2 linked regions of the Azotobacter salinestris genome follow. The protein of the gene in region 1 binds, or shares a complex with, the protein of each later gene. Links are inferred from orthologs where the notes say so. Each region holds a gene or a part of one and is shown in the gene's direction. Other genes may lie near its edges.

Region 1 (10,609 bases):
GGACGGCGTCTGCGCGGTGAGCAGGTGGACGATGCGCTGGCCCAGGCGGGTGAAGAACTGCGCGCCGTCGATCGGCTTGGCGCCGTCGGTTTCGGCCTGCGGATCGCCGTCGTGGATGAATACCAGGTCCAGGTCCGAACCGTGGCCCAGCTCGATGCCGCCGACCTTGCCGTAGCCGACGATGATGAAATCCAGATCGCAGGGGCTGCCGTCGCCGCGCCTGGGGTTGCCATGGCGGGCGACCATCTGCCGCCAGGCGAGGTTCAGCACCTGTTCGAGAATCGCCTCGGCCAGCCAGGTCAGGTAGTCGCTGACCTTCATCAAGGGCAGGGTGCCGGCGATTTCCGAGGCGGCGACACGCAGCCGGTGGGCCAGCTTGAAATGGCGCAGCGCCTCCATCTGCTGCTCCAGGTCGTCCTCGGGAATGCGCAGCAGCAGCTCGCGCAGCTCGGCGGCCAGCTCAGCCTCCTGCGGCGGGCTGTACAGGCGCTCCTCGTTGAGCAACTGGTCGAGCAGCAGGGGGAAGCGGGCGATCTGCTCGGCGATCCAAGGACTGGCCGCACAGAGGACAAGCAGCCGCTGCAGGGCGCCAGGATTTTCCGTGAGCAGCACCAGGTAGGCCGAACGTCGCGCCACCGCCTCGACCAGCGGCAGCACCCGCTCCAGCACCAGATCGGGGTCGCCCTGCTCCACCGCCAGGGCCAGCAGCTGCGGAATGAAGGCATCGAGGCGCTCGCGGCCGAGGCGCTGCATGCTGCGCACCTGAGTGCCGCCGCGCAGCGCCGCGAGGCGCTGGCAGACCTGCTGCGGATCGGCGAAGCCGGCCTCGGCGAGCTGCCGGCAGGCCGACGCCTCGTCCCCGGCACTCTCCCACAACGGCAGCCACTGGGTGTCGACCGGCCGCTCCTCGGGCGTCTCGTCCTCGCCGGGGACGGCAATCACCTGGCGGAAGTGCCAGTCGACCCGCTCGCGCCAGTGCGCCAGCCGGCCGAGGAAGGCCTCCCAGTCGGCGCAGCCGAGCATGCTGGCGACTCGCACCCGGTCGAGCTCGTTGTCGGGGAGCATCTGCGTCTGGCGATCGGCGATGGCCTGCAGGGCATGCTCGGTGTAGCGCAGGAACTCGTAGCCCTCGCGCAGCTCGGCCACCACCGCCGGCGGCAGGTAGCCCTGCCCCTCGAGGGTTGTCAGCACCTTCAGCAGCGGCCGCTGCTGCAGGCTACGGTCGCGGCCGCCGTGGATCAGCTGGAACACCTGGGCGATGAACTCCACTTCGCGGATGCCGCCAGCGCCCAGCTTGACGTTGTCCGCCATGCCCTTGCGGCGCACCTCCTGGCGGATCAGCTGCTTCATATCGCGCAGCGCCTCGATCGCGGAAAAGTCCAGGTAGCGCCGGTAGACGAACGGCTGCAGCATCTCCAGGAGCAGGCGCCCGGCCTCGCGGTCGCCGCCGACCACGCGCGCCTTGATCATCGCATAGCGCTCCCAGTCGCGCCCCTGGTCCTGGTAGTACTGCTCCATGGCGCTGAAGCTGTAGACCAGCGGCCCGCTGGAGCCGTAGGGGCGCAGGCGCATGTCGACGCGAAAGGCCTGGCCGTCCACGGTGATGGCGTCCAGCGCCTTGATCAGCTTCTGGCCGAGGCGGACGAAGAACTCCTGGTTGTCCAGGCTGCGCCGCTCCCCTGCCGTTTCGCCGCCCTCGGGGTAGGCGAAGATCAGGTCGATGTCCGAGGACAGGTTCAGCTCGCCGGCGCCCAGCTTGCCCATGCCGAGCACCACCAGTTGCTGCGGGCGCCCGGAGCGACGCCCGATCGGCGTGCCGAACTGCGCGCAGAGCCGCGTGTGCAGCCAGTGGCAGGCCAGGTCGATGCAGACGTCGGCGAGCTCGGAGAGGTCGCGACAGGTCTCGACCAGATCGGCCTGACGGGTGATGTCGCGCCAGACGATGCGCAGCTGCTGGCGATGGCGGAAGCGCCGCAGCCGCCGGCCCAGCTCCTCCTCGCCCTCGCAGTCGGCGAGCAGCGCCGCCAGCTCTCCGCGCAGTTCGTCCGGCGCCAGGGAACGCTCGAGGGCGCCGCTGTCGGCCAGCTGCAGGAGCGTGGCCGGATCGCGCAGTGCCTGTTCGGCAACGAATTCGCTGTTCGCGCAGACCCGTGCGAAGGCCGCACGACGTATCTGCGGCCAGGCGGGAAAGGGCGTCGCCGGGCTGTCGCCGAGCATGCCGGCGGCCTGCTCGAACGCCTCCAGGGCGCGGTTGGCCAGGGTTTCCAGCGAGGGGGGAAGGGCGATCAGCGTAGGTAGGCTCATGCTCATGTCCTGTATCGGCCAGACTTTCCGCAAGCGGCTGAGTCCGACCCGCGGGGTAATTTTACAAAAATCCGTGGGAGGGGGCTGAAAGCGCCATTGTTTTGTAGTAAAACTACAAGACAGTCGGATCACCCGCCGACCCCACTAACAACAATCCCGCTGCCGCCCATAAGGCCGGCAGCGCATCCAGGCTCCCAACTCAGGGAGGCCTTCCGCTATGGAGCAAGACATGCAAGACATGCAAGACCTTGACCCCATCGAGACCCAGGAGTGGCTGGACTCGCTCGAATCCGTCCTCGATCAAGAAGGCGAAGACCGCGCCCACTATCTGCTGACCCGGATGGGCGAGCTGGCCACCCGCACGGGCGCCCAACTGCCTTACGCGATCACGACGCCCTATCGCAACACCATTCCGGTTACCCATGAAGCGCCCATGCCCGGCGACCTGTTCATGGAGCGCCGCATCCGCTCCCTGGTGCGCTGGAACGCGCTGGCCACGGTCATGCGGGCGAACAAGAAGGACCCGGACCTGGGCGGCCACATCTCCACCTTCGCCTCCAGCGCCACCCTCTACGATATCGGTTTCAACTATTTCTTTCAGGCGCCGACCGCCGAACATGGTGGCGATCTGATCTATTTCCAGGGCCACGCCTCTCCCGGCGTCTACGCCCGCGCCTTCCTCGAAGGCCGCCTCAGCGAGGCACAGCTGGAAAACTACCGGCAGGAAGTCGACGGCAATGGCCTGTCCTCCTACCCGCACCCGCACCTGATGCCGGACTTCTGGCAGTTCCCCACCGTCTCCATGGGCCTGGGCCCGATCCAGGCGATCTACCAGGCGCGCTTCATGAAGTACCTGGAAGACCGTGGCTTCATCGCCCCCGGCAAGCAGAAGGTCTGGTGCTTCATGGGCGACGGCGAGTGCGACGAACCGGAATCCCTCGGCGCCATCGCCCTGGCCGGCCGCGAGAAGCTGGACAACCTGATCTTCGTCATCAACTGCAACCTGCAGCGCCTCGACGGCCCGGTACGCGGCAACGGCAAGATCATCCAGGAACTCGAAGGCGTGTTCCGCGGCGCCCAGTGGAACGTCAACAAGGTGGTCTGGGGCCGCTTCTGGGACCCGCTGTTCGCCAAGGACCATGCCGGCCTGCTGCAGCAGCGCATGGACGAGGTGGTCGACGGCGACTACCAGAACTACAAGGCCAAAGACGGCGCCTTCGTGCGCAAGCATTTCTTCGGCGCGCGCCCCGAGCTGCTGGAGATGGTCAAGGACATGTCCGACGAGGACATCTGGAAGCTCAACCGTGGCGGCCACGACCCCTACAAGGTCTATGCCGCCTATCACCAGGCGGTCAACCACAAGGGCCAGCCGAGCGTGATCCTCGCCAAGACCATCAAGGGCTACGGCACCGGTGCCGGCGAGGCGAAGAACATCGCCCACAACGTGAAGAAGGTCGATGTCGAGAGCCTCAAGCTGTTCCGCGACAAGTTCGACATCCCGCTGAAGGATGAGGAGCTGGAAAGCCTGCCGTTCTACCGGCCGGACGAGAACAGCCCGGAAATGAAGTACCTGTGCAGCCGCCGCGAGGCCCTGGGCGGCTTCGTGCCGCAGCGCCGCAACAAGAGCATCAGCATCCCGACCCCGCCGCTGGACACCCTCAAGGCGATCCTCGACGGCACCGGCGACCGCGAAATCTCCACCACCATGGCCTTCGTGCGGATCCTCGCGCAACTGGTCAAGGACAAGGAGCTGGGCTCGCGCATCGTGCCGATCATCCCCGACGAGGCGCGCACCTTCGGCATGGAGGGCATGTTCCGCCAGCTCGGCATCTACTCCTCGGTCGGCCAGCTCTACGAGCCGGTGGACAAGGACCAGGTGATGTTCTACCGCGAGGACAAGAAGGGCCAGATCCTCGAGGAAGGCATCAACGAGGCCGGCGCCATGTCCAGCTGGATCGCCGCGGCGACCTCGTACAGCAACCACAACCAGCCGATGCTGCCGTTCTACGTCTACTACTCGATGTTCGGCTTCCAGCGCATCGGCGACCTGGCCTGGGCGGCCGGCGACAGCCAGGCGCGCGGCTTCCTGGTCGGCGGCACCGCCGGACGCACCACGCTCAACGGCGAAGGCCTGCAGCACGAGGACGGTCACAGCCACATCCTCGCCTCGACCATCCCCAACTGCCGCAGCTACGATCCGACCTATGCCTACGAGATGGCGGTGATCATCCGCGAAGGCATCCGTCAGATGACCGAGGAGCAGCAGAACGTCTTCTTCTACCTCACCGCGATGAACGAGGCCTACGCCCAGCCGGCCATGCCGGAAGGCGTCGAGGAAGGCATCGTCAAGGGCATGTACCTGCTCGAGGAGGACAAGCGCGACGCCGCGCACCACGTCCAGCTGCTCGGCTGCGGCACCATCCTGCGCGAAGTGCGCGAGGCGGCGAAGATCCTCCGCGAGGACTACAACATCGCCGCCGACGTGTGGAGCGTGACCAGCTTCAACGAGCTGCGCCGCAACGGCCTGGCCGTCGAGCGCCACAACCGCCTGCACCCGGAACAGAAGCCGGAGCTGAGCTACGTCGAGCAGTGCCTGAACGGCCGCAAGGGTCCGGTGGTGGCTTCCACCGACTACATGAAGCTGTTCGCCGACCAGATCCGCCAGTGGGTCCCGAGCCGCGAATACAAGGTGCTCGGCACCGATGGCTTCGGCCGCAGCGACACCCGCAAGAAGCTGCGTCATTTCTTCGAGGTGGATCGCTACTGGGTCGTGCTGGCCGCGCTGGAAGCGCTGGCCGATCGCGGCGACATCGAACCCAAGGTGGTGGCCGAGGCCATCGCCAAGTTCGGCATCGACCCCGACAAGCGCAACCCCCTGGACTGCTGAGGAGAGCCATCGTGAGCGAAATCATCCGCGTACCCGATATCGGCGGCGATGGGGAAGTCATCGAGCTGCTGGTCAAGACCGGCGACCTCATCGAGGTCGAGCAGGGGCTGGTGGTGCTGGAGTCCGCCAAGGCCAGCATGGAAGTTCCCAGCCCCAAGGCCGGGGTGGTCAAGAGCGTGAGTGTCAAGCTGGGCGACAAGCTCAAGGAAGGCGACGCGATCATCGAGCTGGAGCCTGCCGCCGGTGCCGCGGCGAAGCCGGCTGAAGCGGCGGCCGTGCCCGCCGCGCCGACCCAGGCCGTCGACGAGGCCGAGGCGCCCTCTCCCGGCGCCTCCGCCGGAGCCCCGGCCGCTCCCGCCGCTGCCGAAGCCGTGACCCAGGAAATCCGGGTTCCCGACATCGGCTCGGCCGGCAAGGCGCGGGTCATCGAGGTGCTGGTCAAGGCCGGCGACCAGGTCCAGGCCGAGCAGTCGCTGATCGTGCTGGAGTCGGACAAGGCCAGCATGGAGATCCCCTCCCCGGCCGCCGGCGTGGTGGAGAGCGTCGCCATCGCCCTGAACGCCGAGGTCGGCACCGGCGATCTGATCCTCACCCTGCGCACCACCGGCGGCGCCCCGGCCCAGCCCGCAGCCTCCGCCCCGGCGGCAGCGAGTGCGGCGCCCGCTCCGGCGGCTCCGGCCGCTGCCGGTCCCCAGGAGGTCAAGGTCCCGGACATCGGCTCGGCCGGCAAGGCGCGCGTCATCGAAGTGCTGGTCAAGGCCGGCGACCAGGTCCAGGCCGAGCAGTCGCTGATCGTGCTGGAGTCGGACAAGGCCAGCATGGAGATTCCCTCCCCGGCCGCCGGCGTGGTGGAAAGCATCGCCGTCCAGCTGAACGCCGAGGTCGGCACCGGTGATCCGATCCTCACCCTGCGCGTCGCCGGTGCTGCGCCGGCCCCCGCGCCTGCAGCAGCCCCGGCCAAGCCGGCCGCCGCTGCGGCCGCTCCGGCGGCAGCTGCCCCGGCTCCGGTCGGCGCGCCGACCCGCAACGGCGCCAAGGTGCATGCCGGTCCCGCCGTGCGCCAGCTGGCTCGCGAGTTCGGCGTCGAACTGGGGGCGATCAACGGCACCGGTCCGCGCGGGCGCATCCTCAAGGAGGACGTGCAGGCCTACGTCAAGGCGATGATGCAGAAGGCCAAGGAGGCGCCGGCTGCCGGCGCGGCCGGTGGCGCGGGCATCCCGCCGATTCCAGCGGTCGACTTCGCCAAGTACGGCGAAGTGGAAGAGGTGGCGATGAGCCGCCTGATGCAGATCGGCGCCACCAACCTGCACCGCAGCTGGCTGAACGTGCCGCACGTGACCCAGTTCGACTCGGCCGACATCACCGACCTGGAAGCCTTCCGCGTCGCGCAGAAGGCCGTCGCCGAGAAGGCCGGGGTCAAGCTGACCGTGCTGCCGCTGCTGCTCAAGGCCTGCGCCTACCTGCTCAGGGAGCTGCCGGAGTTCAACAGCTCCCTAGCGCCCAACGGCCAGGCGGTGATCCGCAAGAAGTACGTGCACATCGGCTTCGCCGTGGACACTCCGGACGGCCTGCTGGTGCCGGTGATCCGCAACGTCGACCAGAAGAGCCTGCTGCAGCTGGCTGCCGAGGCCGCCGAACTGGCGGAGAAGGCGCGCACCAAGAAGCTCGGCGCCGACGCCATGCAGGGTGCCTGCTTCACCATCTCCAGTCTCGGCCACATCGGCGGCACCGGCTTCACGCCGATCGTCAACGCACCGGAAGTGGCGATCCTCGGCGTGTCCAAGGCCAGCATGCAGCCGGTGTGGGACGGCAAGGCCTTCCAGCCGCGCCTGATGCTGCCGCTGTCGCTGTCCTACGACCACCGGGTGATCAACGGCGCCGCCGCGGCGCGCTTCACCAAACGTCTCGGCGACGTGTTGGCGGATATCCGTTCGATGCTGCTGTGAACTTCCCTTGAAGAGCGAACCCGCTACGCTCTTTGACCTTCGGCCCCGCCCTCGTGGCGGGGCTTTTTTATGTCCGCGCGGCCAGGGTCGGTCGACCTTTTGACGTGAACCTACTCCAAAACGCCAACAGCCCCTAGGATAGATGACGCCTCGTCGATCCCCAGGAGAACTCCCATGGTGCTGCGCTCGCAGATTCTCGCCCACAAGCTGGCCCTGCCCGACCCCGCCCAGGCGCTGCCCGGACGCGCCGAGGCCATGCCGGTGCCGGCGGCCCACTACGTCAACGGCCACCCCCTGAAACCGCCCTTCCCGGCCGGGCTGCAGCAGGCCGTGTTCGGCCTCGGCTGCTTCTGGGGCGCCGAGCGGCGCTTCTGGCAGCAGCCCGGCGTGTGGAGCACGGCGGCGGGCTACGCCGGCGGCTTCACGCCGAATCCGACCTACGAGGAGGTCTGCTCCGGCCTGACCGGGCACGCCGAAGTGGTGCTGGTGGTGTTCGATCCGCAGGAAACCGACTACCAGACGCTGCTGAAGACCTTCTGGGAAATCCACAATCCGACCCAAGGCATGCGCCAGGGCAACGACATCGGCACCCAGTACCGCTCGGCCATCTACTGCTTCGACGCCGCCCAGCGCGCCGCCGCCGAGGCCAGCCGGGAGCGCTTCCAGGCGGAGCTGGCGAGGGCCGGCTACGGCCCGGTCACCACGGAAATCGCCGACGCCCCGCCGTTCTACTACGCCGAGGAGTATCACCAGCAGTACCTGGCGAAGAACCCCGGCGGCTACTGCGGGCTGGGCAGCACCGGTGTCTGCCTGCCGCCGGCCTGATCAGCCCTTGTGCCCCTTGCGCCCGATCGCCTGAACAGCGGATTTGGTGACGGGTTTGGCGGCGGCCGGCTGCTCCTCGATCAGCCAGTCCAGCCGCCAGCCGCCCTCACTCTGCGCCAGGCGCTCGGCCAGCCAGGGCAAGAGCTGGCGCAGCTCCTCCTCCAGCCCCCACGGCGGGTTGGCGATCGCCAGGCCCGAGCCGCTCAGGCGCTGCGCATCATCGGCCGGATGCACGTAGAGTTCGGCACGCAACAGCTTGGGCGCGCCGCTTTTCTGCAGGTCCTGATAGAAGCGTTTGAGCTGCCGCAGATCCTTGATCGGATACCAGATCGCCACTACCGTCTGGCGCATGCGCCCGATCGCCTCCTGCAGCGCCTGGGCGCAGCGCTCCAGCTCGTCGGGCTGCTCGAAGGGCGGGTCGATCAGCAGCAGGGCGCGCTTCTCCGCCACCGGCAGCAGGGCCCGCGGAAGGTGCCAACCCTCGCCCAAATGCACCGCGACGCGCCGGTCGCCGGCCATGTTTTCCTTGAGCAGACGCCCGTCCTTGGGGTGCTTCTCGTTGAGCAGCAGGCGGTCCTGCGGCCGGGTCAGGCGGCGCGCCAGTTCGGGCGAGCCGGGATAGTGGCGCAGCACGCCGTCGGCGTTCATCTCGCGTACTACGTTCAGGTAATCGGCGGCCGGCGCGGGCAGGCCCGCCGCATCCCACAGGCGGGCGATGCCCTCCAGCCACTCGCCGGTGCGGCTGGCCGCATCACCCTGCAGATCGTACAGACCGACGCCGGCATGACTGTCGAGGTAGGCGAAGGGGTTCTCCTTGCGCGCCAGCAGGGCGATCAGGCGGGCCAGGGTCAGGTGTTTCAGGACATCGGCATGGTTGCCGGCATGGAAGGCGTGGCGGTAATTCATGGCTGCGAAACTCCTCGGGGCGCACAGTTTACCCGCTTGCCGTCCGCCTCAAGCAGAGGGTTGCACAGGCAGGCTCCGCAGCAGCTCGACCAGGCGCTCCAGGGCGCCGTGCGCCGGCGCATCGCGGCGGCGCATCAGGAGCGTCGGCGCCGCCGCCAGGTCAGCCTCGATCGGCTGCCAGCACACCAGCCTGCCGCGCGGGTGCAGCTCCAGCAGGCTGCGCGGCAGCAGGCCGACGCCCATGCCGGCGGCGGCGGCACCGAGAATGGCATCGATCGAGCCGTAACTCTGCCGCGCGCCGATCTGCAGGCGCTGGCGCTCGCTCCAGCGTTGCAGGCGCTCGCGGTAGTGGCAGCCATTGGGAAAGCCGAGCAGGGTCACCGGGGCCTGCCTCAGCCCCTCGGGGGTCTGCCCCGCCGGCAGCACCAGCACCAGTTCCTCGTGCCAGATCACCTCGCCATGCAGCCGCGGGTCCTCGTAGGGGCCGCCGATCAGCACGGCGTCGAGCCGGCCGGCGAGCACCTCGCCGAGCAGATGGCCGCTGGTGCCGGTCACCAGGCTCAGGTCGAGCCGCGGTGCCTCCCGGTGGAAGGCCGCCAGCACCTCCGGCAGGCGCACGGCAGCGGTGGTTTCCATGGAGCCCAGGCGCAGCTCGCCGGCCCAGAGATCCTCCTGGACGCTGCTCCAGGCCGCCCGGCAGAGCTGCTCCAGCTGCTCGGCATGGGGCAGCAGGCGCGCTCCCGCCGGGGTCAGGCGCAGACGCTGGGCCTGGCGCTGGAACAGTGCGACGCCGAGCTGCGCTTCCAGCTGGCGCAGCCGTGCGGAGACGTTCGACGGCACGCAGTGCAGCTCCTGGGCCGCGCCGATCAGCGAACCGGTGCGGCTGACCGCGAGGAAATGACGCAGTAGCTGGGGATTGAGTCGTTCCCAGGAGGACATGGGCACCTCGACCACATCAAAAGTGAAAATCCGCTTCAATATTTTTCACTGGCAGTATTTCCCAGGCAATCGCTAAGGTAAATAAAAGACCACAAGAGAGCCTCGCCCATGAGCGCACCGCCCCGTCAGATCCTCCTCGCCCTGCTGGGCGGCAGTGCCGCCCTGGTGGTGGTGCACGCCCTCGGCCGCTTCGCCTTCACCCCGCTCTTGCCGCATTTTCTCGCCGACGGCCTGTTCGATCTGCAGCAGGGCTCGCAGCTGGCGACCTGGAACTACGTCGGCTACCTGCTCGGCGCCCTGCTCGCCCTGGTTCTCCACACCCCGTCACGGCTGCGCCCGGGCCTGATTCTGGCTCTGCTGCTGAACGCCCTGCTGACCCTGGCGCAATGCTTCGCCAGCGACTACGCGCTGCTGCTGGCCCTGCGCCTGGCCAACGGCGTCAGCAACGGCGTGGTGTTCGTTCTCGCCCCAGCGCTGGTCCTCGAATGGCTGGCCAGTCGGCAGCGCGCCGGGCTGAGCGGCTTGGTCTACCTCGGCTTCGCCGCCGGCCTGCTGCTCTCCAACGGCCTGGCCAACTGGCCGGCCGACGCGCTCGCCGGCGCCCGGCGCTGGCTGCCGATGGCCGCCCTGGCCGTGCCGCTGGCCCTGCTCGGCGCCTGGCTGCTCGCCCGCCTGCAGTTGCCGCCCCGCCCGGCGAGCGGCACCGGAAAAGGCACAACACCCGCCACGGCGCTGTTCGACCGGGCCAGCACACCGCTGTTTCTCGCCTATGCCGGCGCCGGCCTCGGCTACATCCTGCCGA
Region 2 (10,532 bases), 1.3 Mb from region 1 along the record:
ATCGGTTCTTGGCAATACCGTATACCTGCGGCGTCGGGAGCGATCCTGGCGCCGCAGTCGAAGATGGATCCGCAGCTCATGAAGCCGCGCTCCTATGAAGAATTTGACTAGCAGGGGCATCCGGGCAGGCGTCCGGACTATCTGTGGGATCCGTAGTGGCTTTACCAAAGTCGCTGCTTCATGACTTTGGAACGACCATGTGCGGCTCACGCCGATGGTGTCCCCTCACAAGGGTGACCAAGCATGCAAGATAGCGTTATGCAACGCATGTGGAACAGTGCCCACCTTTCCGGTGGAAATGCTGCTTATGTGGAAGAGCTCTACGAGCTTTACCTGCACGACCCCAACGCTGTGCCCGAAGAGTGGCGCACCTATTTCGAGAAACTGCCCGCCGAAGCCGGCACCTCCTCCGACGTTCCACACGCTCCCGTCCGCGACCAGTTCGTTCTGTTGGCCAAGAACCAGCGTCGCGCACAGCCGGTCGCAACCTCCAGCGTAAGCACCGAACACGAGAAGAAGCAGGTCGAAGTCCTGCGTCTGATCCAGGCCTACCGCATGCGCGGCCATCAGGCCTCGCAACTGGACCCGCTCGGTCTTTGGCAGCGCACCGCGCCCTCCGATCTGTCGATCACTCATTACGGGCTGACCAACGCCGATCTGGACACCACCTTCCGCACCGGCGAACTCTACATCGGTAAGGAAGAAGCGACCCTACGCGAAATCCTGCAGGCATTGCAGGAGACATATTGCCGCACTATCGGCGCCGAGTTCACCCATATCGTCGATTCCGAGCAGCGCAACTGGTTCGCCCAGCGCATGGAGAGCGTGCGTGGTCGCCCGGTTTACTCCAAAGAGGTGAAAGGCCACCTCCTCGAGCGCCTGACCGCTGCCGAAGGCCTGGAGAAGTACCTGGGCACCAAGTACCCGGGCACCAAGCGTTTCGGTCTGGAAGGCGGCGAGAGCCTGGTTCCGGTTGTCGACGAGATCATCCAGCGCTCCGGCTCCTACGGCACCAAGGAAGTCGTCATCGGCATGGCCCACCGCGGCCGTCTGAACCTGCTGGTCAATGCGCTGGGCAAGAACCCGCGCGACCTGTTCGACGAGTTCGAAGGCAAGAAGATGGTCGAGCTGGGCTCCGGTGACGTGAAGTACCACCAGGGCTTCTCCTCCAACGTGATGACCCCGGGTGGCGAAGTGCACCTGGCCATGGCATTCAACCCGTCGCACCTGGAAATCGTCTCCCCAGTGGTCGAAGGCTCCGTGCGTGCCCGTCAGGACCGTCGTGGCGACGCTATCGGCGACAAGGTGGTACCGATCTCCATCCACGGCGACTCGGCCTTCGCCGGTCAAGGCGTGGTGATGGAAACCTTCCAGATGTCGCAGATCCGCGGCTACAAGACGGGCGGTACCATCCACATCGTGGTCAACAACCAGGTTGGCTTCACCACCAGCAACCCGGCCGATACCCGCTCCACCGAGTACTGCACCGATCCGGCGAAGATGATTCAGGCACCGGTCCTGCACGTCAACGGCGACGATCCTGAAGCCGTGCTGTTCGTAACTCAGCTGGCCGTCGACTACCGCATGCAATTCAAGCGCGACGTGGTCATCGATCTGGTTTGCTACCGCCGTCGCGGCCACAACGAGGCCGACGAGCCGAGCGGCACCCAGCCGCTGATGTACCAGAAGATCGCCAAGCAGCGCACCACCCGCGAGCTGTACGCCGATGCCCTGGTCAAGGAAGGCAGCCTGAGCCAGGAAGAAGTCCAGGCCAAGGGTGACGAGTACCGTACCGCGCTGGACAACGGTCAGCACGTGCTCAAGAGCCTGGTCAAGGAGCCGAACACCGAGCTGTTCGTCGACTGGACCCCGTACCTGGGCCACGCCTGGACTGCTCGTCACGACACCAGCTTCGACCTGAAGACCCTGCAGGAGCTGAACGCCAAGCTGCTGCAGATCCCGGAAGGTTTCGTCGTGCAGCGCCAGGTCGCCAAGATCCTCGAGGATCGCGACCGTATGGGCGTCGGCGCCATGCCGATCAACTGGGGCTGCGCCGAGACCCTGGCCTACGCCACCTTGTTGAAGGAAGGCCATCCGGTGCGCATCACTGGCCAGGACGTCGGTCGTGGCACCTTCTCGCACCGCCATGCCGTGCTGCACAACCAGAAGGACGCCAGCCGCTACATCCCGCTGCAGAACCTCTATGAGGGGCAGCCGACGTTCGAGCTGTACGACTCCTTCCTTTCGGAAGAGGCGGTGCTCGCCTTCGAATACGGCTACGCCACTACCACGCCGAACGCGCTGGTGATCTGGGAAGCCCAGTTCGGTGACTTCGCCAACGGTGCCCAGGTGGTGATCGACCAGTTCATCAGCAGCGGCGAGACCAAGTGGGGCCGTCTGTGCGGCCTGACCATGCTGCTGCCGCACGGCTACGAAGGTCAGGGGCCGGAGCACTCCTCCGCCCGTCTGGAGCGCTACCTGCAGCTGTGCGCCGAGCAGAACATCCAAGTCTGCGTGCCGACCACCCCGGCGCAGGTCTACCACATGCTGCGTCGCCAGGTGATCCGCCCGCTGCGCAAGCCGCTGGTGGTCCTGACGCCGAAGTCGCTGCTGCGCCACAAGGCGGCGATCTCCACCTTGGAGGATCTGGCTCACGGCTCCTTCCATCCGGTCCTGCCGGAGGTCGACAGCCTCGATCCGAAGAAGGTCGAACGTCTGGTCCTGTGCAGCGGCAAGGTTTACTACGACCTGCTGGACAAGCGCCGTGCCGAGGGCCGCGAGGACATCGCCATCGTTCGCATCGAGCAGCTCTATCCGTTCCCGGAAGAGGAGCTGGCCGAGGTCATGGCGCCCTACACCAACCTCAAGCACGTGGTCTGGTGTCAGGAAGAGCCGATGAACCAGGGGGCCTGGTATTGCAGCCAGCATCACATGCGTCGTGTCGCCAGCGCGCACAAGAAGGACCTGTTCCTTCAGTATGCCGGTCGCGAAGCCTCGGCCGCTCCGGCTTGCGGTTACGCGTCGATGCATGCCGAGCAGCAGGAAAAACTGCTGCAGGATGCTTTCACTGTTTAATGCCTTCTCGCAGAAGCAACGAATAAATAGGAATCTTAGATAATGGCTATCGATATCAAAGCCCCGACTTTCCCGGAATCGATCGCGGACGGCACTGTTGCCACCTGGCACAAGAAGCCCGGCGAAGCCGTCAAGCGTGACGAGCTGATCGTCGACATCGAGACCGACAAGGTCGTGATGGAAGTGCTTGCCGAGGCGGACGGCGTGATTGCCGAGATCGTCAAGAACGAAGGCGACACCGTGCTCAGCGGCGAACTGCTCGGCAAGCTGACCGAAGGCGGCGCTGCCACTGCCGCTCCGGCTGCCGCCCCGGCTCCGGCTGCTGCCGCTCCGGCTGCCGCTGCCGCTCCGGCCGCTGCCGAGGCGCCGATCCTGTCCCCGGCTGCTCGCAAGATCGCCGAGGAAAACGCCATCGCTGCCGACAGCATCACCGGTACCGGCAAAGGCGGTCGCGTGACCAAGGAAGATGCGGTCGCTGCCGTTGAGGCCAAGAAATCCGCTCCTGCCGGCCAGCCGGCTGCCGCCGCCACTGCCGCTCCGCTGTTCGCAGCCGGCGATCGCGTCGAGAAGCGCGTGCCGATGACCCGCCTGCGTGCCAAGGTCGCCGAGCGCCTGGTCGAGGCCCAATCCTCCATGGCCATGCTGACGACCTTCAACGAAGTCAACATGAAGCCGGTCATGGAACTGCGCGCCAAGTACAAGGACCTGTTCGAGAAGACCCACAACGGCGTGCGCCTGGGCTTCATGTCCTTCTTCGTCAAGGCCGCTGTCGAGGCCCTGAAGCGTCAGCCGGGCGTCAACGCCTCCATCGACGGTAACGACATCGTTTACCACGGCTACCAGGACATCGGTGTGGCCGTGTCCAGCGATCGTGGTCTGGTGGTGCCGGTCCTGCGCAACGCCGAGTTCATGAGCCTGGCGGAAATCGAAGGCGGCATCAACGAGTTCGGCAAGAAGGCCAAGGCCGGCAAGCTGACCATCGAGGAAATGACCGGCGGTACCTTCACCATCTCCAACGGTGGCGTGTTCGGTTCCCTGCTGTCGACCCCGATCGTCAACCCGCCGCAGACGGCCATCCTCGGCATGCACAAGATCCAGGAGCGCCCGATGGCCGTGAACGGTCAGGTAGTCGTCCTGCCGATGATGTATCTTGCCCTGTCCTACGATCACCGCCTGATCGATGGTAAGGAAGCCGTTACCTTCCTGGTGACCATGAAGGATCTCCTGGAAGACCCGGCTCGCCTGCTGCTGGACATCTGATCTGAGACCGCAAGCTGCCGGCGCTGGCCTTTGAGGAGGCCTATGCCGGCGGCTTTACGCCGCTTTAAAGAAGAGGATTCGCTATGAGCCAGAAGTTCGACGTGATTGTGATTGGTGCAGGCCCCGGTGGCTACGTAGCTGCCATCAAGGCTGCCCAGCTCGGCCTCAAGACTGCTCTGATCGAGAAATACAAGGGCAAGGAGGGCAAGACTGCACTGGGTGGCACCTGCCTGAACGTGGGTTGCATTCCCTCCAAAGCCCTTCTGGACAGCTCCTACAAGTTCCATGAGGCACACGAGAGCTTCAAGCTCCACGGCATCAGCACCGGCGAAGTCGCCATCGACGTGCCGACCATGATCGCCCGCAAGGATCAGATCGTCAGAAATCTCACCGGCGGGGTTTCCTCGCTGATCAAGGCCAATGGTGCCACCCTGTTCGAAGGTCATGGCAAGCTGCTGGCCGGCAAGAAGGTCGAAGTTACTGCCGCCGATGGCAGCACCCAGGTGCTCGAGGCCGAGAACGTGATTCTCGCTTCCGGTTCCAAGCCGGTGGAAATCCCGCCGGCGCCGGTCGATCAGGATGTCATCGTCGACTCCACCGGCGCCCTGGACTTCCAGAGCGCTCCGGGCAAGCTCGGCGTGATCGGCGCTGGCGTGATCGGCCTCGAGCTGGGCTCGGTCTGGGCCCGCCTGGGTGCCGAGGTCACCGTGCTCGAAGCCATGGACAAGTTCCTGCCGGCCGTCGACGAGCAGGTCGCCAAGGAGGCCCAGAAGATCCTTACCAAGCAGGGCCTGAAGATCCTGCTGGGTGCCCGCGTCACCGGCACCGAGATCAAGGACAAGCAAGTCATCGTCAAATTCACCGATGCCGAAGGCGAGAAGTCGCAAACCTTCGACAAGCTGATCGTCGCGGTCGGCCGTCGTCCGGTGACCACCGACCTGCTGGCTGCCGACAGCGGCGTGACCATGGATGAGCGCGGCTTCATCTACGTCGACGACTACTGCGCGACCAGCGTTCCGGGCGTCTACGCCATCGGCGACGTGGTGCGCGGCGCGATGCTGGCCCACAAGGCCTCGGAAGAGGGCGTGATGGTTGCCGAGCGTATCGCCGGTCACAAGGCCCAGATGAACTACGACCTGATTCCGGCCGTCATCTACACCCACCCGGAAATCGCCGGTGTCGGCAAGACCGAGCAGGCTCTGAAAGCCGAAGGCGTGGCCATCAATGTCGGTGTCTTCCCGTTCGCTGCCAGCGGTCGCGCCATGGCTGCCAACGAAACTGCCGGCTTCGTCAAGGTCATCGCCGATGCCAAGACCGACCGCGTACTGGGCGTTCACGTGATTGGCCCGAGCGCTGCCGAACTGGTCCAGCAGGGCGCCATCGCCATGGAATTCGGCACCAGTGCCGAAGATCTGGGCATGATGGTCTTTGCTCACCCGGCTCTGTCCGAGGCGCTGCACGAAGCCGCCCTGGCGGTCAGCGGTCACGCAATTCACATTGCCAACCGCAAGAAGTAATCAGGCAACAAGGCAACACCCAGCGGCAGACAATCCGTCGTAGCTCCTTGTAGCTATAGCGGAGCGTCTGCCGCGCTGCTTTCGCTGGTATGGTATGGTCATAACTACCGTGTCAGCATGGTCCCGGCACCATGCTGCGCAAGGACAGCCATAAAAACCAGAACGGTACCCAGACATGAATCTCCATGAATATCAGGGCAAGCAGCTTTTTGCCGAATATGGTTTACCCGTGTCCCGAGGCATTGCCGTCGATACCCCGGAGGCTGCGGCACAGGCCTGCGACACGATTGGCGGCAGTTGCTGGGTCGTGAAGGCCCAGGTGCACGCCGGTGGTCGCGGCAAGGCCGGTGGTGTCAAGCTGGTCAAGAGCAGGGAGGCGGCGAGGGACTTCGCCCTCACCTGGCTGGGCAAGCGGCTGGTGACCTACCAGACCGACGCTTCGGGACAAGCGGTCAACAAGATCCTGGTCGAGGCCTGCACCGAGATCGAGCGGGAGCTTTATCTGGGGGCGGTGGTCGACCGCTCCAGCCGCCGTATCGTCTTCATGGCTTCCACCGAGGGCGGGGTGAACATCGAGCAGGTCGCCCACGAAACGCCCGAGAAGATTCTCAAGGCCACCATCGATCCCCTGATCGGCGCCCAGCCGTTCCAGGCCCGCGCGCTGGCCTTCCAGCTGGGTCTCGAGGGTGACCAGCTCAAGCAGTTCACCCATATCTTCATCGCTCTGGCCAAACTGTTCCAGGAGCACGACCTGGCCCTGGTGGAGGTGAACCCGCTGGTGGTCCAGAAGGACGGCAATCTCCTCTGTCTGGATGCCAAGATCAATCTCGACGCCAATGCCCTGTTCCGCCAACCCAGGTTGCGCGCCATGCACGATCCTTCACAGGATGATCCCCGTGAGGTGCATGCGGCGAAGTGGGAGCTGAACTACGTGGCCCTCGAGGGCAACATCGGTTGCATGGTCAACGGTGCCGGCCTGGCCATGGGCACCATGGACATCGTCAATCTCCATGGCGGCAGGCCGGCCAACTTCCTCGACGTCGGCGGCGGCGCGACCAAGGAGCGGGTGACCGAAGCCTTCAAGATCATCCTCTCCGATGCCAACGTTAAGGCCGTGCTGGTCAACATCTTCGGTGGCATCGTGCGCTGCGACATGATCGCCGAAGGCATCATCGGTGCGGTCCGGGAAGTTGGCGTGAAGGTGCCGGTGGTCGTCCGCTTGGAGGGCAACAACGCAGAGCTGGGTGCCGAGGCACTGGTCCGGAGCGGTCTGAACATCATTCCGGCCAGCACCCTGACCGATGCGGCGGTGCTGGTAGTCAAGGCAGCGGAGGGCAACCGATGAGCATTCTGGTCAACAAGGACACCAAGGTCATCTGCCAGGGATTCACCGGCAGCCAGGGAACCTTCCACAGCGAGCAGGCCATGGCCTATGGCACCCGCATGGTCGGGGGCGTGACTCCGGGCAAGGGCGGTACCGTTCATCTCGGCCTGCCGGTCTTCAACACGGTCAGGGAAGCCGTGGAGGCCACCGGCGCCGATGCCTCGGTCATCTATGTGCCCGCACCTTTCTGCAAGGACTCCATCCTCGAAGCGGCTTTTGCCGGCATCCGCTTGATCGTCTGCATCACCGAGGGTGTACCGACCCTCGACATGCTGCAGGTTAAGCTCAAGTGCGACGAGCTGGGCGTACGCCTGATCGGCCCCAACTGTCCGGGGGTGATTACCCCCGGCGAATGCAAGATCGGCATTCAGCCGGGCAACATTCATATGCCGGGCAAGGTCGGCATCGTCTCCCGGTCGGGCACCCTGACCTACGAGGCAGTGAAGCAGACCACCGACGCCGGTTTCGGCCAGTCCACCTGCGTGGGCATCGGCGGCGACCCGATCCCGGGCTCCAGCTTCATCGACATTCTCGGCCTGTTCCAGAACGATCCTCAGACCGAGGCCATCGTGATGATCGGCGAGATCGGCGGCAGTGCCGAGGAGGAAGCGGCAGCCTATATCAAGGCCAACGTCACCAAGCCGGTGGTTTCCTACATTGCCGGCGTCACCGCGCCGGCAGGCAAGCGCATGGGGCATGCCGGCGCGATCATCTCCGGAGGCAAGGGAACCGCGGACGAGAAGTTCGCCGCTCTGCAGGATGCCGGAGTGAAGACCGTGCGCTCCCTGGCGGACATCGGCAAGGCCTTGGCCGAACTGACCGGCTGGGAAATGAAGCGGTCCTGAGGCCGAAGGCCCTCCTGGAGGCAAATGCCGGTCGCTCTGCCGGCTGGCATTTTTTCATCGTCTGGGTAAAGTGACGGGCTTCTCGCGTTGCTGCGGCTAGGAGTACCGATGTTCAGCGCCGAAAGCTATCTGCCTCACCTGTTCGCCGTCATCTGGTTCGTGCTCTGCTGGGGGGGCTATACCCGCTATGCCATCTGGAAAGGGCGCGACACCCCCTGTCTCGCCAGCATCATGCACCTCTATCGCGAGGACTGGATGCGACGCCTGCTGCTGCGCGACAGCCGCATCGCCGATGCCAGCGTGATCGGCAGTCTGGAGCGCAGTGCGTCCTTTTTCGCCTCCAGTACGCTGATCATCCTTGCCGGCATTCTCACCGTGCTGGGATCGTCGGAGCGTGCGGTTTCCCTGCTGGCCGAGCTGCCCTTTGTCCAGATGGCCAGCCGCGAGCTGTCGGAAATCAAGCTGCTCTGCCTGAGCGTGGTGTTCGTCTATGCCTTCTTCACCTTTACCTGGTGCATGCGCCAGTACAATTTCGTGGCAGTGCTGGTCGGTGCTGCCCCCATGTTGGGGGAGCGGCACGTTACCGAGCAGGAGCGCAAGGCGTTTGCCGAGCGCGTCGCGCGGGTGATCTCGCTGGCTGCCAACCAGTTCAACTTCGGCCTGCGCGCCTACTATTTCGGCCTGGCCATGCTGGCCTGGTTCATCAACCCCTGGGTGTTCATGCTGGTCACCACGGGCGTGGTCATGGTGCTCTACCACCGTGAGTTCCATTCCGAGGTGCTGGAAGTGATGGTCTATACGCCGACTCCGCCCATGCCCCCCCTGAAGGAAGAGAAGTAGCCTTTCCTCCACCTGGATTTCCCGATGAAGCGACTGCTGGTCAATCCCTATCTGCTGCTGACCCTGGCCTCGCTGTTCTGGTCGGGAAATCTGGTCATGGGCCGCGGACTGCGCGGCGACCTGCCGCCGGTGGGGCTGGCGTTCTGGCGCTGGACCACCGCCTTCCTGCTGGTGCTGCCGCTTGCCTTGCCGCACCTGCGTAGCCAATGGCCGGCACTGCGCGCAGGCTGGTGGGCGGTGCTCCTGCTCGGCGTCCTGGGCGTGGGTTGCTACAACACCTTCTCCTATATCGCCCTGCAGTACACGACGGCGACCAGCGCCATCCTGCTCAACTCCTTCATTCCCGTGGCGACCATCGCCCTGGCCTTCCTGTTCTTCGGCAAGCGTCTTGCCCGCCAGGAGGCTCTGGGTGTGGTCGTCTCGCTGCTCGGGGTCGTGATTCTGGTGGCTCAGGGCAGCCTCGACACCTTGCTGGCGCTCAGCCTGAACGCCGGCGACCTGTGGATGCTTGCGGCGGTGCTGTCCTGGGGGTTCTACACCGTGGGACTGCAGTGGCGGCCGCAGGGCGTGCATCCGCTGCTGCTGCTCGCCGCATGTATCGCAGTCGGTCTGCTGGTCCAGGCGCCGGTCTACGCCTGGGAGATCGCGGGCGGGCGTTCGATCGTGCTCAACGCACAGTCCGTCGGCGGCATTCTCTACGCAGGTGTGGTGGCGGCCTTCCTGGGGTTTCTCTGCTACAACGCGGGCGTGGCCGCCATCGGACCGGCGCGGGGCTCGCTGTTCCTGCACCTGATGCCGGTGTTCGGCACCATCCTCTCGACGCTGTTGCTGGGCGAGCGGCCACAGCTTTATCACCTCGCCGGCATCGCCCTGGTCTTCGCGGGAATCGCCTTGACCATGTACCGTCCGGCACTGCATGGAGCGGCGACGCTGCCCGGCGATGAATCCCGCTCCTGAGCGAAATCACCTTCGGGGATAGGCTGCGCAAAATATGGATTTCTCAAAAGGGCGTGCGGGAGAGTCGGACAAGACCCGGAAACGACAATGCCCGTATCGCAGGATACGGGCATTGCTCGGTAGGGGGGCTGGGACGCCGATCCCTGTAGGCGGTATCAGTCTTCCAGCGAGCCCATGGCCGTGGTGTTGAAGCCGCCGTCGACGTAGAGGACTTCGCCGCTGATGCCCGAGGCGAGGTCGGAGCAGAGGAAGGCGCCGGCATTGCCGACCTCCTCGATGGTCACGTTGCGGCGCAGGGGGGTCTGGCGCTCGTTGGCGGCGAGCATCTTGCGGAAGCTGGCGATGCCGGAGGCGGCCAGGGTGCGGATCGGGCCGGCGGAGATGCAGTTGACGCGGGTGCCTTCCGGGCCGAGGCTGGCAGCCAGGTAGCGTACGCCGGCCTCCAGGCTGGCCTTGGCCATGCCCATCACGTTGTAGTTGGGCATGGTGCGCTCGGCGCCCAGGTAGGACAGGGTCAGCAGGCTGCCGTTGCGGCCCTTCATCATCTCGCGGCCGGCCTTGGCCAGGGCGACGAAGCTATAGGCGCTGATGTCGTGGGCGATCTTGAAGCCCTCGCGGGTGGTGACTTCGGTGAAGTCGCCGTTCAACTGGTCG

Evidence for each region.
Region 2: the proteins of aceF (region 1) and lpdA are in contact, whole or in part, in a crystal structure (PDB 1EBD), measured with the Geobacillus stearothermophilus proteins. The link is inferred for Azotobacter salinestris from one-to-one orthologs. Residues at the interface, in WP_033016211.1 of Geobacillus stearothermophilus: Ile130, Ala131, Met132, Pro133, Arg136, Arg140, Glu141, Asn155, Arg157; in WP_049624544.1 of Geobacillus stearothermophilus: Pro340, Ser341, Asp344, Tyr345, Arg403, Asp406, Val408, Glu431, Ala432, Gly433, Asp438.

What each region holds. Positions count from the first base shown.
Region 1 is NZ_CP045302.1:1,957,807-1,968,415, forward strand. The notes cover bases 4,780-7,669. They hold aceF (dihydrolipoyllysine-residue acetyltransferase), read left to right. Parts: upstream 4,780-5,202; coding sequence 5,203-7,137; downstream 7,138-7,669. Other genes in these bases: aceE (pyruvate dehydrogenase (acetyl-transferring), homodimeric type), read left to right, coding at 4,780-5,191; msrA (peptide-methionine (S)-S-oxide reductase MsrA), read left to right, coding at 7,312-7,669. Also shown: glnE (bifunctional [glutamate--ammonia ligase]-adenylyl-L-tyrosine phosphorylase/[glutamate--ammonia-ligase] adenylyltransferase), read right to left, coding at 1-2,304; more of aceE, read left to right, coding at 2,543-4,779; more of msrA, read left to right, coding at 7,670-7,962; GCU53_RS09235 (23S rRNA (adenine(2030)-N(6))-methyltransferase RlmJ), read right to left, coding at 7,963-8,868; GCU53_RS09240 (LysR substrate-binding domain-containing protein), read right to left, coding at 8,917-9,807; GCU53_RS09245 (YbfB/YjiJ family MFS transporter), read left to right, coding at 9,916-10,609.
Region 2 is NZ_CP045302.1:637,944-648,475, reverse strand. What follows is about bases 3,823-6,635. They hold lpdA (dihydrolipoyl dehydrogenase), read left to right. Parts: upstream 3,823-4,418; coding sequence 4,419-5,852; downstream 5,853-6,635. Other genes in these bases: sucC (ADP-forming succinate--CoA ligase subunit beta), read left to right, coding at 6,028-6,635; sucB (dihydrolipoyllysine-residue succinyltransferase), read left to right, coding at 3,823-4,335. Also shown: GCU53_RS02965 (succinate dehydrogenase iron-sulfur subunit), read left to right, coding at 1-1; GCU53_RS02960 (2-oxoglutarate dehydrogenase E1 component), read left to right, coding at 244-3,075; more of sucB, read left to right, coding at 3,118-3,822; more of sucC, read left to right, coding at 6,636-7,197; sucD (succinate--CoA ligase subunit alpha), read left to right, coding at 7,194-8,081; GCU53_RS02935 (DUF599 domain-containing protein), read left to right, coding at 8,190-8,921; GCU53_RS02930 (DMT family transporter), read left to right, coding at 8,946-9,878; enoyl-ACP reductase FabI, read right to left, coding at 10,034-10,532. UniProt on the Escherichia coli protein: Lipoamide dehydrogenase is a component of the glycine cleavage system as well as of the alpha-ketoacid dehydrogenase complexes.